One region of the Weizmannia sp. FSL W8-1119 genome, then DNA from elsewhere that is predicted to be linked to it. Evidence: riboswitches for the same ligand, from Rfam matches in the RefSeq annotation. Region 1 holds a riboswitch; the other holds the start of a gene.
The links. Region 1 has a riboswitch for FMN ahead of NSQ19_RS07860 (ECF transporter S component). Riboswitches for the same ligand answer to the same signal wherever they lie in the genome.

Region 2: another riboswitch for FMN. It lies ahead of ribD (bifunctional diaminohydroxyphosphoribosylaminopyrimidine deaminase/5-amino-6-(5-phosphoribosylamino)uracil reductase RibD); the one in region 1 lies ahead of NSQ19_RS07860 (ECF transporter S component).

Annotation. Positions count from the first base shown of each region.
Region 1 covers NZ_JBBOZL010000001.1:1,613,337-1,620,583, forward strand. The annotation lists gene NSQ19_RS07840 (CPBP family intramembrane glutamic endopeptidase) at 1-296, opposite strand, end outside; gene NSQ19_RS07845 (RecQ family ATP-dependent DNA helicase) at 269-1,753, opposite strand; gene NSQ19_RS07850 (helix-turn-helix domain-containing protein) at 1,725-2,801, opposite strand; gene NSQ19_RS07855 (ferredoxin) at 3,067-3,315, shown strand; gene NSQ19_RS07860 (ECF transporter S component) at 3,347-3,925, opposite strand; FMN riboswitch at 4,073-4,208, opposite strand; gene NSQ19_RS07865 (peptidoglycan DD-metalloendopeptidase family protein) at 4,279-4,995, opposite strand; gene NSQ19_RS07870 (ATP-binding protein) at 5,105-6,874, opposite strand; gene NSQ19_RS07875 (response regulator transcription factor) at 6,871-7,247, opposite strand, start outside.
Region 2 covers NZ_JBBOZL010000001.1:3,202,594-3,209,840, forward strand. The annotation lists gene NSQ19_RS15545 (YybS family protein) at 1-11, opposite strand, end outside; gene rpsR (30S ribosomal protein S18) at 169-408, opposite strand; gene ssb (single-stranded DNA-binding protein) at 453-953, opposite strand; gene rpsF (30S ribosomal protein S6) at 1,015-1,302, opposite strand; gene ribH (6,7-dimethyl-8-ribityllumazine synthase) at 1,561-2,031, opposite strand; gene NSQ19_RS15570 (bifunctional 3,4-dihydroxy-2-butanone-4-phosphate synthase/GTP cyclohydrolase II) at 2,044-3,237, opposite strand; gene NSQ19_RS15575 (riboflavin synthase) at 3,255-3,902, opposite strand; gene ribD (bifunctional diaminohydroxyphosphoribosylaminopyrimidine deaminase/5-amino-6-(5-phosphoribosylamino)uracil reductase RibD) at 3,883-5,004, opposite strand; FMN riboswitch at 5,111-5,250, opposite strand; gene ychF (redox-regulated ATPase YchF) at 5,325-6,425, opposite strand; gene NSQ19_RS15590 (DUF951 domain-containing protein) at 6,585-6,785, opposite strand; gene NSQ19_RS15595 (mechanosensitive ion channel family protein) at 6,775-7,247, opposite strand, start outside.

The DNA of each region.
Region 1 (7,247 bases):
ATTGAACGGGATTTAAAAATCCGCTCATTTACGCCCCCGTCATCATAATACGCTTTCGGGAGCCATTTCATGAGCAAAGTATCCGCCGCAACGACAGCGGCTCCGTTTAATAAACCATATGTACATTTCGCAAATGACAAGTGAAAGTGCTGAAAAAATGCTTCGCCATCCGGAAATAACAGAAATCCGAGCAAAGCGGCAGCAAACAGGAGAATCAGCTGCGTCAAAATTAAGTGAAAAGTAAGTTCCCGGTCTGTGAGTTCCTTGATCAAATCCGCCTGTTTTCTTCGCGCCATTTCTGTTCCCCTTTTCTGAATAGATCCTGCAAAAGCAATTCCCATGCAGGAACGGTTTCCAGGGTGCCCCCGCTTTTTTGATTGCTTTCATATAAGGCTGTTTCAAGGCCGCAAATGTCACAGCACGCTTCATTGCCTGCAGCGGGCGGTTCACCGAAATACCGTAAAATTTCCGAGCGGCGGCATGACGAAGACCGGACCATCTGCACCATTTCCTTTAACTTCCTTCGCTTGTACGCCATCCGCTCGTCCCGGATGGCTGCAACCTCCCGGATCCATGCTTCTTCCGGCAGGTTAAGCGCTCTGTGGTGCGCTAGGAACCGGAGTTGCGGTTCCGTGCATCCGAGCAGCGCCCCGGCTTCCTTCAGATCCCCTTTCCATCTGCTGAAAGCGGCCAATTGTGCGTCAGTCGGAAGTTCAGCCTCGATTAGCTGGAGAGGGAGCCGTTCATCCCCTTCCGTATACAAAAGGACGGCAATGCTCGGCAACCCGTCCCGCCCGGCTCTGCCGATTTCCTGCAGATAGGCTTCCATCTGCAACGGCAGGTGAAAATGGATGACAAAGCGGATATCTGCTTTGTCCACCCCCATGCCAAACGCGCTTGTCGCACAAATGATCCCGATCTGTCCGTAAATAAACTGCTGCTGGATCAAAATTCTTTGCTCCTGGTCAATGCCGCTGTGATAAGCGGCCGCTTCGGCAATCCCCTCCTGCCTTAACCGCGCCGCCATTTCCTCAGCCGCCTTTTTGCTTGAAAAATAGATGATACCGGGCTTCTGCAAGTTTTTCGCATAGGCAACTAGTTTTTCCTCTTTTTCGCGGTATGAAGGGATCCGGTCTATTTTGATGGCGATATTGGGCCTGTTGACAGAATAAATAAACCGGTTTGGGTCCTTTAAGCCGAGATACTTGCAAATATCGTCCCTCACCTGTTCTGTTGCTGTGGCGGTCAGGGCAAGGGTAAGCGGTGTGCCCAATTGTTTCCGGATTTCGCCAAGGTTTAAGTATTCCGGCCTGAAATCATGGCCCCATTGGGAAATACAATGCGCTTCATCGACTGCAAAGAGCGCAGTCCGGATTTGTTTTAATTTTCCGAGGACATGGCGGTTGTGCAGCATCTCCGGCGAAACAAAGATAAATTTGAAAGCACCCAGATGTGCAAGGGCGGCTTCCCGCTCCGGACCGGTTAAAAATGAATTTAACGCCACCACACTTTTTTCGCCGCGCATTTTCATCTGCTCTGTCTGGTCCTGCATGAGCGATAAAAGCGGGGAAACGATGACGCAGGATCCGTCCAGCAAATAGGCAGGCAACTGGTAGCATAAAGATTTTCCGGTACCGGTCGCAAGCATCGCCAGTGTATCTTTGCCGTCCAGCAGTGAACGGATGACTTCTTCCTGCCCCGCCCGGAATGCGCTGAAGCCGAATTTACTTTTCAAAAAGCTTAAAAGATCCACTGCGGCCCATCCTTTCTGCCAGTACAAGGCGAATATGGAAATACGGGACATCCCCTACTTTTTCTTTAATCGGTTTTAATTTCTTCGTATTTAAATCAGCGGCTGCCCGGATGATCTTTTGTTCTTCATCCTTTGGCACATACCGGTTCAGCGGAAAATCCGGGACCGTTAACGCGATTTCAATCAGATGGTCTTCAATTGTGCTTTGCTTTAACCCTCTCAGCGTGCTGATTTCCGCAATCGTTTTCCCTTGCTTCAAGAAGCCGAATGTCACCGAGGCAGACCGGGTCAGCGGCAGGGCCTTTTGCACATCATGAAGCATTTGGTATAAATACCAGAATGTTTCAGGATCTCCCAGGATGCGCCGGACCATAAAATGAAGCAAATGCAAATATCGATACCAGTACTCTACAGGATCAAGGTGCAGGGCGGAGGCAGCCTGCGTGATTGTATATCCGATCCGGCCCGCACCCGTCAACCGGAGGACAAAAATTTCAGGCTTTTCCGGCGGGCTGCCGGAAAACAGGCTGTAAAATTCACGATACAGATGCTCTGCTAAAGCAGTCCGGCTTTTTGCATGCTGTTTCAGCCAGTTTTTTGCCCAAGCCTGTAGAGCCGGGTCCCTTTGAACCGGATAATATACTTTATTTCCATACACTAAGTTGGATACGGCCTGGGTGATGAGGTTCAGCCTTTTCCAAAACAGATTTGCCGAATCCTGGTATTTCAAGCCGTCCAGGTAAGGAAACCGTTCTTCCATCCTGCCGGTTGCCAAAAGCAGGGCAGCACCTTTTTCTGTGACCACGCAGGCATCCGGGCCGCTTTTTTGCAGCAACCCGGCCTTTAAAAGGGCCTCTACTTCGCGTGTGAAAGCCTCACGGGAAATAAATGGAAACGTTTGAAAGAGCCTGCCAATCTTGAAAAAATGGGAATCCTGGATCGTCTGTGCTGATTTTTTGCCGTTTAATAGATGAAAAACAGCATAAGGGGTGCGTTCTCCATTCAGGTTGCTGAAGCAATCCAGCAATACAGCCTGTAAAAAAGGCATCTGAATCCTCTCCTGTTCTTTAGCTGAAAAAAGGGGAAAGTGCAAGGAAAAATCGGGGGTTGGTTCTATTTTAACATGGAAACCGGCGATTTGTTTACCATTTTTTCATTGATTCGACAGGTTTCACGAACTCCGCGGAGCCCGCTATTGAAATAAGAAAAAAAGAGTTTTAAAATGAAGGAGAAACATCGGCATGCCTCCTTGCGCATTACGAGGCTGCCCGTTTTTCTTTTCTGCCGTGATTGAACAGCGAGGAGGAATCAAAATGGCAAAGTTTACAATCGTAGACAAAGATACATGCATCGCTTGCGGCGCTTGTTCCGCCAGCGCTCCTGATATTTTCGACTATGATGATGAAGGGCTCTCTTTCGTCATTTTGGATGATAATAAAGGCATTGCGGAAGTCCCGGAAATATTGGAAGATGACCTGATGGATGCCTTTGAAGGATGCCCGACAGAATCGATTAAAGTTTCCGACAAGCCTTTTGATGGCGATCCGTTAAAATACGAATGAAAAAAAGCAGGCCGTTTGAGCCTGCTTTTTTTCATATTCTTTTTCCCCCAATGGCGGATGCTTTGTCAATCCAATTTTTCATTTTTGTAAACATGAGCATAAACAAAACCGTCACGATGAGGCCTTTCACAAGATTAAAAGGCAGCACGCCCGCCACAATATACGCTTTTACATTCCCGACCGAAAAGTTCATGAAGTACAGGTAAGCCGGTAAAATGACGAAATAATTTAAAATGCTCATACATACCGACATGGATACCGTGCCAGTGACTAGACCTACAGTCATGCCCTTTTTTGTCCGCATCCGTTTGTAAATGAGATATGTCGGCAGGACGAACAGCATCCCTGCAAAAAAGTTTGCCACATTTCCGATCGGTACCCCTGCTTCACTGCCGAGCGATAAATAATTCAGGATATTTTTGATCAGTTCCGCTACAACAGAAGCCATTGGCCCGTAAAGAAGGGCTGCCACCAATACCGGAATGTCGCTGAAATCCACTGTTAAAAACGATGGAAAAGGCGGAACCGGAAATTTAATAAACATCAGCATAAAAGCCAGAGCACTGAGCAACGCGACCGCAACGAATTGCTTTACATCCCATTTCTTCATTTAAACTTCCTCTCTCCTTGTGACCGATTTATCATCAAAGGAAGAAAGGTGCCGCGGACCAAAATGAAAAGCCCCTAACAAAATGTCGGGGGCTTTGTAATAGGCGAGTCCAAATAAGCGTTTAACACGTCATTAAACACTGGCAACCTTTATCTTCTCCCATCCAGACTATACTGTCGGTTTTGGAATTGCACCAAATCCTGCCGGAAATCCGGCTCGCGGACTGAAAGGCAACTGCCTTATCACCGCCGGTCGGGAATCTCACCCAGCCCCGAAGATAAATCGTATGAAATTTTGATTACAAGCTTATTATACATGCCGGCTGCCATTTTGTGAAGCATTCCGCACCACTTTCATTCATTTTTTATTTTCAGCACCTGGCCGGCCATAATCCGGTCCGACCGCAATTTGTTCCAGCTTTTCAGCCTGCCCACGCTCGTATGAAAATGGAGGGCAATGTTCCAGAGCGTGTCGCCTTTTTTCACAGTGTAAGCTCCAGGCTGAGGGACGGCGGAAGCATCAAAAACCCCGTAAGGATCATGGGCATTGGCGGAAACCGTCTGGCCCGGCGCGCCTGGTCCGAAGATCAAAAACGGGTCAATGGCGTTTTTCTTATCCGGCGTCCATGGCCCGTTATGCACTTCAAAATGAAGATGGATACCAGTTGAATGGCCGGTCGAACCCATATAGCCGACCACCTTTCCTTTTTCAACATGCTGCCCCGCTCTGACTGCCCTTCCGGCAAGATGGGCGTAAACCGTTTCATAACCGGACGGATGGCGGATAAAAACAACATGGCCGTAGGATGCGGACAAATAGGAACGGGTAACGGTACCTTCTTGGGCGCTGAATATTTTTGCGCGGTATCTTCCGGCAATATCAAGCCCTTTATGTGTGCCGTATCTTGTGTTAAATGTGTCGGAGATCGTCCCTGCCGCCGGAAAAATCCAGTCTTTTGTCGCTTCATGGATATCCGGCCCGGACGCGGACACGCCATTTGCCGAACAGGCAACCCCCAGGCATGCAGCTGCCAATGAAACGAAAAGGCATATTTTGATGTATGCCGGCAATTGATCCACCCCATTTTCGTTTTTTCAATTCCGTTTCAAGCAAAGCCATCTTCTAAGATGCGCAAAAAAACGGGAAAATATACAAAAAAAGGCAGACCCGGCGCAAAGGTCAGCCTTTTTTTGGAAGGAAAAATGAAAAGGTGGTCCCTTCCCCTAATTTGCTTTTGACAAAGATCCGGCCACCATGCCCTTCGACAATGTTTTTGGCAATCGCAAGGCCCAGCCCTGTTCCCGATTTGCCGCGCGTCCTTGCTTTATCCGCTTTGTAAAAGCGTTCAAATACAAACGGCAAATCCTCATCCGGAATACCGGATCCGTTGTCTTCGACGTGTACATATACGCCGCCGGGTGCTTCTTCCTCTTTTACTTTGACGTAACCGTTCGGGGAAGTATGCCGGAGGGCGTTATCAATTAAATTCGTCAGCACCTGTTCAATCCTGTCGGCATCGATTTCAAGGGTGAGATCGCTGTCCGAAGTCTCGCAAACGAGGCCGATTCCTTTTTCTTTCGCGATGCCGTTAAATTTATGTGTCACTCTTTCGATGAAACTGTTGAATGAGACCGGCTCCATTCTGAACGAAAAATGCCCTGCTTCCATTCTTGCCAGATCGAGCAGCTCATTGACAAGCCGGCCGATCCTGAGCGTTTCATCGTAAATGATTTTGGCAAATTCTTTCTTTTCTTCTTCACTTGCCGCAATATCATCAATGATCGCTTCGCTGTATCCCTGCAACATGGCAACCGGCGTCCGCAATTCGTGCGAAACGTTTGCGATAAAATCATCGCGCAGCTTATCCAGCTTCCGTTCTTCCGTCATATCGCGGATAATGGTGACAACGCCGCGGATCCGGGACAAATTATAAAGCGGGCTTGCAATCATAACATAGTACCGGCCGTTGATTTCAATTTCATCCGTCTGTTCTTTCTCCGTTTCGACCACTTTCGCAAGCAATGCGGACAGCCCTTCAGGAAGCGGGGCGTCTTTTGCAGCCTGGTTATGATACCAGTTTTGAAGAAACATCTCAGCCGGCGGGTTCATGATTAAAATGGCGCCGTCCCGGTTAAAGGTCAAAACACCGTCGGCCATGCTGCTTAAAATATTCCGCAGCTGCTCTTTTTCCTGCTTTAAGGCGTCCATATTAAATTTAAGCTGTCGCCCCATCGTATTAAAAGCGGTCGCCAGTTCCCCGATTTCATCACGGGTTAAAATCGGCACCTTTTTGTCAAAGCGCCCTTTTGCCACTTCAAAAGCCGCTTCCCGCATTTTATGCAACGGCCCGCCAATCCTTTTTGAAAGGAAGAAGGCAAAGCCGGTCGTTAAAATAATGGCAATGCCTGCACCGAGCAAAATGATTTTTGTCGTTTGCCGCGTCATTTCCTGGAGCACTTCCAATGACTGGTAAACAAATACCGCGCCCGGTTCTTCCCCCTTCACATGAAGCGGGACGGCCGTCACAATCACATGATGGTACTTATTGCGGGAAGACCCGCCGGAAGGGGTTAACTCTTTGATCACTTTCTTCTTTTCGCTAAACACTTTGGACAACTGCTTATCCCTTAAAATCGACGCGTACGGGATCCCTTTATATGATTTGGAACCGGACGGATAAAAGATATCATTTTTGCGGTAAACGATCATCACTTTCTCGTTTTGGTCCAGAACGCCGAGGGCAATTTCTTTCCCGATCTTTCCACTTGGGTGCTCCTCCATAACTCTCGAGATTTTTTGCGCCGTATTGGACAAATCCTGCTCAATCTGATTGATATGGTATTCTTCAAAAAACTTGAGCAACAGTACCGTCAGGATGAGCAAGACGCAGGCAACCATCAGCAGAATGGTCATCCACAGTTTCCCGACAACCGTCCGCCAAATTCTCATTCCGGCGCAACCTCAAATTTATACCCGACGCCCCAGACGGTAACGATCATTTTAGCCGCGTTTTCACTCACTTTATTCAATTTTTCCCGCAAGCGTTTGACATGCGTATCCACCGTACGGAGATCGCCGAAAAATTCATAATGCCATACTTCTTTTAAAAGCTGTTCGCGGTCAAACACTTTATCCGGAGATTTAGCGAGAAAATAAAGCAGCTCATACTCTTTCGGGGTCAGATTGACTTCTTTTCCGTCCGCTGTGACGCGGTGGGCATCATTGTCGATGGTAATATGTGGGAAAACGACAATGTCTTTTGCTTTCGTATCCGCGCTTAAGAAACCCGTTTGCAGCGACCGGCGGAGCAGGGCTTTCACCC
Region 2 (7,247 bases), 1.6 Mb from region 1:
GTTTTTTTCACACGCATGCTCCCTTCAAAAAAACCATCATTTCCCCTCATTTTACCATAACCCATCCATGAAGCAAAAAGATAATGAAATGAAAAAAGACAACCTGAAAACAGGGTGTCTTTTTTCATTCATATATTGAAGGAAAAATCCGGGTGATTTTTCCGCTGCTTATTTGTCTTCTGCAACATAAGGGAGCAACGCCATTTGACGTGCGCGTTTGATTGCAGTTGTCAGTTTACGTTGGTATTTTGCGCTTGTGCCCGTTACACGGCGAGGAAGAATTTTTCCTCTTTCAGAAATGAACTTTTTCAGCAAGTCCACATCTTTATAGTCGATATGGGTAATATGGTTCGCTGTAAAGTAGCATACTTTCCGGCGTTTCCGTCCGCCTCTGCGTCCACCTGCCATTTTTTCACCCTCCTTTATCTCATCACTTTACGGGTCTTTCCGCATTAGAACGGAAGATCGTCATCAGAGATGTCAATTGGTTGTCCATCATTTGAGAACGGATCTTCATCCGGCTTGGAATAACTTTGATTGCGCTGATTCTGGTTTTGATCCTGGTTGTACCCCGGGAAAGCATTCCCTTGGTTGTTCCCGTAATTCTGGCTGCTGCTGCGTTCCTGATTCGCGCTTCTCGGTTCAAGAAACTGGACGCTTTCTGCCACGACCTCTGTGACATACACGCGCCGGCCATCCTGGGCTTCGTAGTTGCGTGTCTGAATCCGGCCGTCTACGCCTGCCAGACTTCCTTTTTTCAAGTAGTTGGCCACATTTTCAGCCTGTTTTCTCCAAACAACACAATTGATGAAATCCGCTTCCCTTTCCCCCTGCTGGTTGGTAAACGTACGGTTTACAGCCAGGGTAAAAGTAGCAACCGCTACTCCGCTCGGCGTATAGCGCAAATCGGGATCTTTTGTCAGCCTGCCTACGAGAACAACACGGTTCAACATCAGAATCAACCCCTCTCATCATTCAAAGTCCGTTTCACGTGAAACGTTTTATCGTTAAAAATTATTCTTCTTCTCTTACAACAATGTGGCGGATAATATCACCGTTAATCTTCGCCAGACGGTCAAATTCCTGGACTGCAACCGGTTCAGCATTCACGTTGATGATATGGTAGTAACCATCACGGAAGTCCTGAATCTCGTATGCAAGACGGCGTTTTCCCCACTCTTTCGATTCGATGATTTCCGCGCCCTGGTTGGTGAGGACATTGTCGAAACGCTCAACAAGCGCTTTTTTTGCCTCATCCTCGATATTCGGGCGGATAATGTACATAATTTCGTACTTTCTCATCTGTTTGTCACCTCCTTATGGACTATGCGGCCCTTTTATGTAAAAGGGCAAGGAGCAATGGTTCATGCGTTCATTACTCACAAGTCGTAAGTATACCATATCCCGCAGGCAAAATCAAATGTCTTAAAGACTTCATCCCGCATTTGGCTATCGCTGACATTCCCATTTTATCAAACATACGTTCCTTTTACAAGGTCTTTTTATTAAAAACGGACTGAAATTTTTATCAAAAACAACAGGGGGGAGGCATCCGTTTCACTATGCTTCTATTTTCCGGATCACATTCGCCATTTCGATCGCGCTTACTGCTGCATCCCAGCCTTTGTTGCCTGCTTTCGTCCCGGCCCGCTCAATCGCCTGTTCGATCGTGTCGGTCGTGAGAATCCCGAAAATGACAGGCGTTCCTGTATGGAGGCTTGCATGGGCGACCCCTTTTGCCGCTTCCGCACTTACATATTCAAAATGCGGAGTCGCGCCGCGGATCACCGCGCCAAGTGCCAGCACGGCATCATATTTGTCCGTTTCTGCCATCTTTTTTGCCGCCAGCGGGATTTCAAACGCGCCCGGCACCCAAGCAAGATCAATGGCTTCTTCTCTGACGCCATGCCTCAATAATGCATCCTTTGCCCCGCTTACAAGCCTTGTTGTAATAAATTCATTAAAGCGGGCAGCAACCACGCCGATTTTTAAGCCGGTTCCAACCAGATTGCCTTCAAATACTTGTCCCATTTTGATCTCCTCCTATATATGCAGCAAATGCCCCATTTTTTCTGCTTTCGTCCGCAAATATCCTTCATTTTCACGGACAGGCGCGATTTCAACCGGCACTCTTTCCGCAATTCGGATACCGTAACGCGCCAATGCTTCCACTTTATCAGGATTGTTTGTTAAAAGCCGGACTTGCGTTGCCCCGGTATCTTTTAAGATTTGCGCAGCGATGCAGTAGTCGCGCATATCTGCCGGAAATCCAAGCCGGCGGTTGGCCTCCACTGTATCCAATCCTTTTTCCTGCAGCCGGTAAGCTTTCAATTTATTCAGAAGCCCGATCCCCCGGCCTTCCTGCCGCATATAAACGAGGACACCGCGCCCTTCTTTTTCAATCCGCGCAAGGCTCCGGGCAAGCTGCGGGCCGCAGTCGCAACGGAGGGAACCGAAACAATCACCGGTCAGGCATTCGGAATGGATCCTTGCCAGCACCGGCTCTTCACTGCTTACTTCCCCTTTTATAAGGGCAACATGTTCTTCCCCCGACAGCAGATCTTTGTAACCGGCAGCCCGGAACGTGCCGTAACGCGTCGGCAGCGTGATTTCCGCTTCTTTTTGAATCAGTTTCTCATGTTTTTTTCTGTACTCGATTAACGATTGGATCGTCACCAGTTTTATGCCGGAATTTTTGGCGATTTCCTCCAGCTGGGGAAGGCGGGCCATCGTGCCGTCTTCATTCATGATTTCGCATATTACGCCTGCCGGATTTGCGCCTGCCAGTTTTGCCAGGTCAACGGCTGCTTCCGTATGGCCGGACCGTTCCAGGACGCCGCCTGCTTTGGCCACTAACGGAAAAATATGCCCCGGCCGGTGAAAATCTTCCGCTTTCACCCCGTCTGCTGCCAGGTGCCGGACCGTTTTGGCACGTTCAAATGCGCTGATGCCGGTGCGAGTGGCGGCATGGTCAATGCTCACGGTGAAGGCCGTTTCGTGGCTGTCGGTATTTTGCCGTGCCATCGGATAAAGATCGAGCTGCTGTGCTTTTTCCGCCGTAATCGGTGCACAGATCAGCCCGCGCCCTGCTTTGGCCATCAAATTGATCATTTCCGGTGTCGCTTTTTCCGCAAGGCCGATAAAATCACCTTCGTTTTCCCTGTTTTCATCATCGACGGCAATCACGACTTTTCCGTGCTTTAAGTCTTCTACTGCTTCTTCAATGGTATGAAACAAGTTTTTCACCCCTTTGTTTAAATAAAATCATGTTCTTTCAGAAGCGTCATCATGTCGGTCTCTTTTTCCGCCCATTCTCCGTTCCTGAACAGCCCGGCCATGTACTTGGCCAAAATATCGCATTCAATATTCACGGCATCGCCAATCTTTTTTTCCGGCAATATCGTATGCTGCTGCGTATGCGGCACCAATGAAACGGTTAATTGCCCGCCCGCTGCCCCGAACACGGTCAGGGAAGTGCCGTCGAGTGCAACCGAGCCTTTTGGGATCAGAAAGGCAGACAGGGAGGAGGGAACAGAAATCGTCATGTACACGGCATTTTCCATCCTTTGCTTCAAGCAGACCGTGCCGGTGCCATCGACATGCCCTGTGACAAAATGCCCGCCGAACCGCCCGCCTGCAGCCATTGCCCGTTCAAGGTTGACTTTGCTGCCGATGTTCAGCCCGGCCAATGCCGTGCTGAAAAATGTTTCAGGCATGACATCAGCCGTAAATGCATGCTGCGTATAGGAAGTGACGGTTAAGCAAACGCCGTTCACTGCAATGCTGTCGCCGGGCCGCACATCTTGAAGAACCGTCCTGGCCTGTACGGCAAGCTTAAGGGAGCGGGGGCCTCTTTCCACGCGTTTCAATATGCCGGTTTCTTCAATAATTCCTGTAAACATGCTCCGGCACCCCCTTTTGGACGGCAGCCGTAATTTTTAAATCCGGCCCGATCTGTTCCACTTTTTCAAACCGGAGCGGCAAAGCATCGGCCACCTTGCCAAACCCGTGTCCGCCGAAAGGGGACGGCGCGTTTTGCCCGCCGACCACTTTCGGGGCAATGTAAAAAATATACTGCTGCACTGCGCCTTCTTTTAAAAATGAGCTGTTTACCGCCGCGCCGCCTTCGACGAGCAAAGTCATCACGCCTTTTTTTCCAAGCGCCGCTAACACGTCACGGATCAAGAGGCGGGCATGCGGCATGCGGGCCACTTCGGCATTAAGCTGCTTCAGACATTGTTCTTTTTCTTTTGGTGCATCGCTTCCGCAAAAAATAATGGTTGGCGCATCGCCGTTTAGCACTTTCGCTTCCGGCGGGATGCGCAAATGGGTGTCTAATACAATGCGAATAGGATTTTTCCCGGAATGGGGCAAACGTGCGGTGAGAAGGGGATTATCTTGGAGAACGGTTTGTATGCCGACAAGTATTGCATCATGCCTGCTTCTTAACCAGCGGGCATCACGCCTTGCTTCTTCACTTGTGATCCATTTGCTGTCACGGGTTTCAGCTGCAATTTTTCCGTCTGCCGTCATGGCGGTTTTGACAGTGACAAACGGTGTTTTCGTTTGAATAAAGTGGAAAAAAGGGCGGTACAACCTTTCCGCTTGTTCCTTCAATACCCCGGTTTCCACTTCTACGCCGGCTTGCCTGAGCTTTTCTATTCCTTTGCCTGCGACAAGCGGATTGGGGTCCAATGCAGCGATATATACTTTTTTGATGCCTTTTTCAATTAAAAAATCTGCGCACGGCGGCGTCTTTCCGTAATGGGTACACGGCTCCAGCGTCACAAAAACTTCAGCGCCCTTTGCAAGCGGCCCGGCCTGTTCCACTGCAAGCCTTTCCGCATGTTTTTCTCCTGCCTTTAAGTGGGCCGCCATCCCGACGATCGTGCCGTTTTTCACGGCGACACTTCCAACCGGGGGATTCGGGGAAGTCTGCCCGGCCACACTTTCGGCCAATTGGAGTGCAAGCTGCATATAATCTTCTTTTTGCAATCCTTTCATGCCTCCTGTATTCAATTTCCGCCAACATACACCCGTGAAAACAAAAAAACCGCACGAAGATGTGCGGGGCAAAACGGCATAATGAAATACGCGTTCCAATAAACACCTGATCCTTCTCCCATCCAGACTGTTACTGTCGGCTTTGGAATTTCACCAAATCCACCGCATTCCGGAGAATACGGGTCACGGGCTTTGAGTTTCCTCATCACCGCCGGTCGGGAATTGCACCCTGCCCCGAAGGAAAATATTCGACTGATATTTATTTTAACGGATGATTTGAATTTTTTCAATACAATTCGAATATTCGTCCAAAAGTCCTGTTATACATTAAACCTGAAATGCATGACATCGCCGTCCTGGACAACGTAGTCTTTTCCTTCCAGGCGCACTTTTCCGGCTTCTCTTGCAGCTGCCACGCTGCCATATTCGATTAAATCTTCATACGACACCGTTTCAGCCCGGATAAACCCTTTTTCAAAGTCGGAATGGATAATGCCTGCGCATTGCGGGGCTTTCATACCTTTTTTGAATGTCCACGCGCGGACTTCCGGTTCCCCAGCCGTAAAATAAGTCGCAAGGCCAAGCAGGCTGTAAGCAGCTTTAATCAGCTGGTCAAGACCGGATTCCCGGATGCCGAGTTCGGTTAAAAACATTTTTTTCTCATCGTCATCCAGCTCGGCAATTTCTTCTTCAATGCGGGCACATATGACAATCACTTCCGCGCCTTCTTGTTTGGCATATTCGCGCACCTTCCCGACATACGGGTTTGCGGACGGGTCCTGAATGTCATCTTCACCGACATTGGCCACATACAAAACCGGCTTGCTCGTTAAAAGCTGGAACCCTTTGACGATTTTTTGCTGGTCTTCGGTCAGTTCCACCGCCCGCGCCGGTTTTTCCGCTTCAAAAGCCGCCTTTAATTTGGACAGCACTTCGTATTCGGCAACGGCTTCTTTATCCTTCTGTTTTGCTATTTTCTCCACACGCCCGATACGCTTGTCCACCGTTTCAAGATCGGCCAGGATCAATTCAAGATTAATTGTTTCGATATCATCAATCGGATCGACTTTCCCGGAAACATGTGTAATGTTCTCGTCCTCAAAACAGCGCACGACATGGCAGATTGCGTCCACCTGGCGGATATGGGAAAGAAACTTGTTCCCGAGCCCTTCCCCTTTGCTCGCGCCCTTGACGATCCCGGCAATATCCGTAAATTCAAAAGTGGTCGGCACCGTTTTTTTCGGATGGTACAGTTCTGTTAATTTTTCCAGCCGTTCGTCCGGCACTTCCACCATGCCGACATTCGGGTCAATCGTACAAAACGGATAGTTCGCAGATTCGGCCCCAGCTTTTGTGATCGCATTAAACAAAGTCGATTTTCCGACATTCGGCAAACCGACAATTCCGGCTGTTAACGCCATTTTATGTCCACTCCTTCAAACATTCTCGTATCTTTCAAGTTTTTCCCGGCCGTATCAAAAACCCCCAGGGTGCCGCTGGATGCGCCCGGTTAACATTTTTCGTTTGCCGGCCTTACTTAACCGCACCCCGGCTCCCAAAAAAAGACACCCATAAAAGGGCTATGCTTCTTCGTGCTTGACGAGGATTTTTTTCAGTTTGCGGGCAAATTCCCTGCGCGGCAGCAGCACGCTGTGTCCGCATCCTTCACATTTAATGCGAATATCCGCCCCCATCCGGATGATTTTCCAGCGGTTTGTGCCGCACGGATGCTGCTTTTTCATTTCCACAATATCATACAACCCGAAATTTTTATCTTCCATGTTCATCCCCCTTTAGAAATTGGCCGGCTAATGCCTCTTCTTTCTCAGTACGGGAATAAGTCACCATTTTAGGATAAGGTGCATGGATGCGATTTTCGTCCAATGCTTTTTTAATTTCTTTTTTCAACACTCTCGCAATATACCAGTGTGCCATCGGGAGGGTCTCCGCCACCACCCTGAGCGTAACATCCGTGGTGCCGAGCTGCTGGACGCCCAACAGTTCAGGCTCTGACACAACTTCTTCGTGCTCTCCCGCAAATGACACCAGTATTTCCTGAATGGCCGCTTCCGCTTTGTCGATATCCTCTTCGTACGGAATACGGACATCCACAACGGCGACGCTGTTATAAATGGACAAATTGGTGACTTCGGAAATATTGCCGTTCGGAATGATGTATAATTCGCCGGTCCAGTTTTTGATTTTTGTTGTCCTGAGCCCGATTTCTTCCACAACGCCTTCGT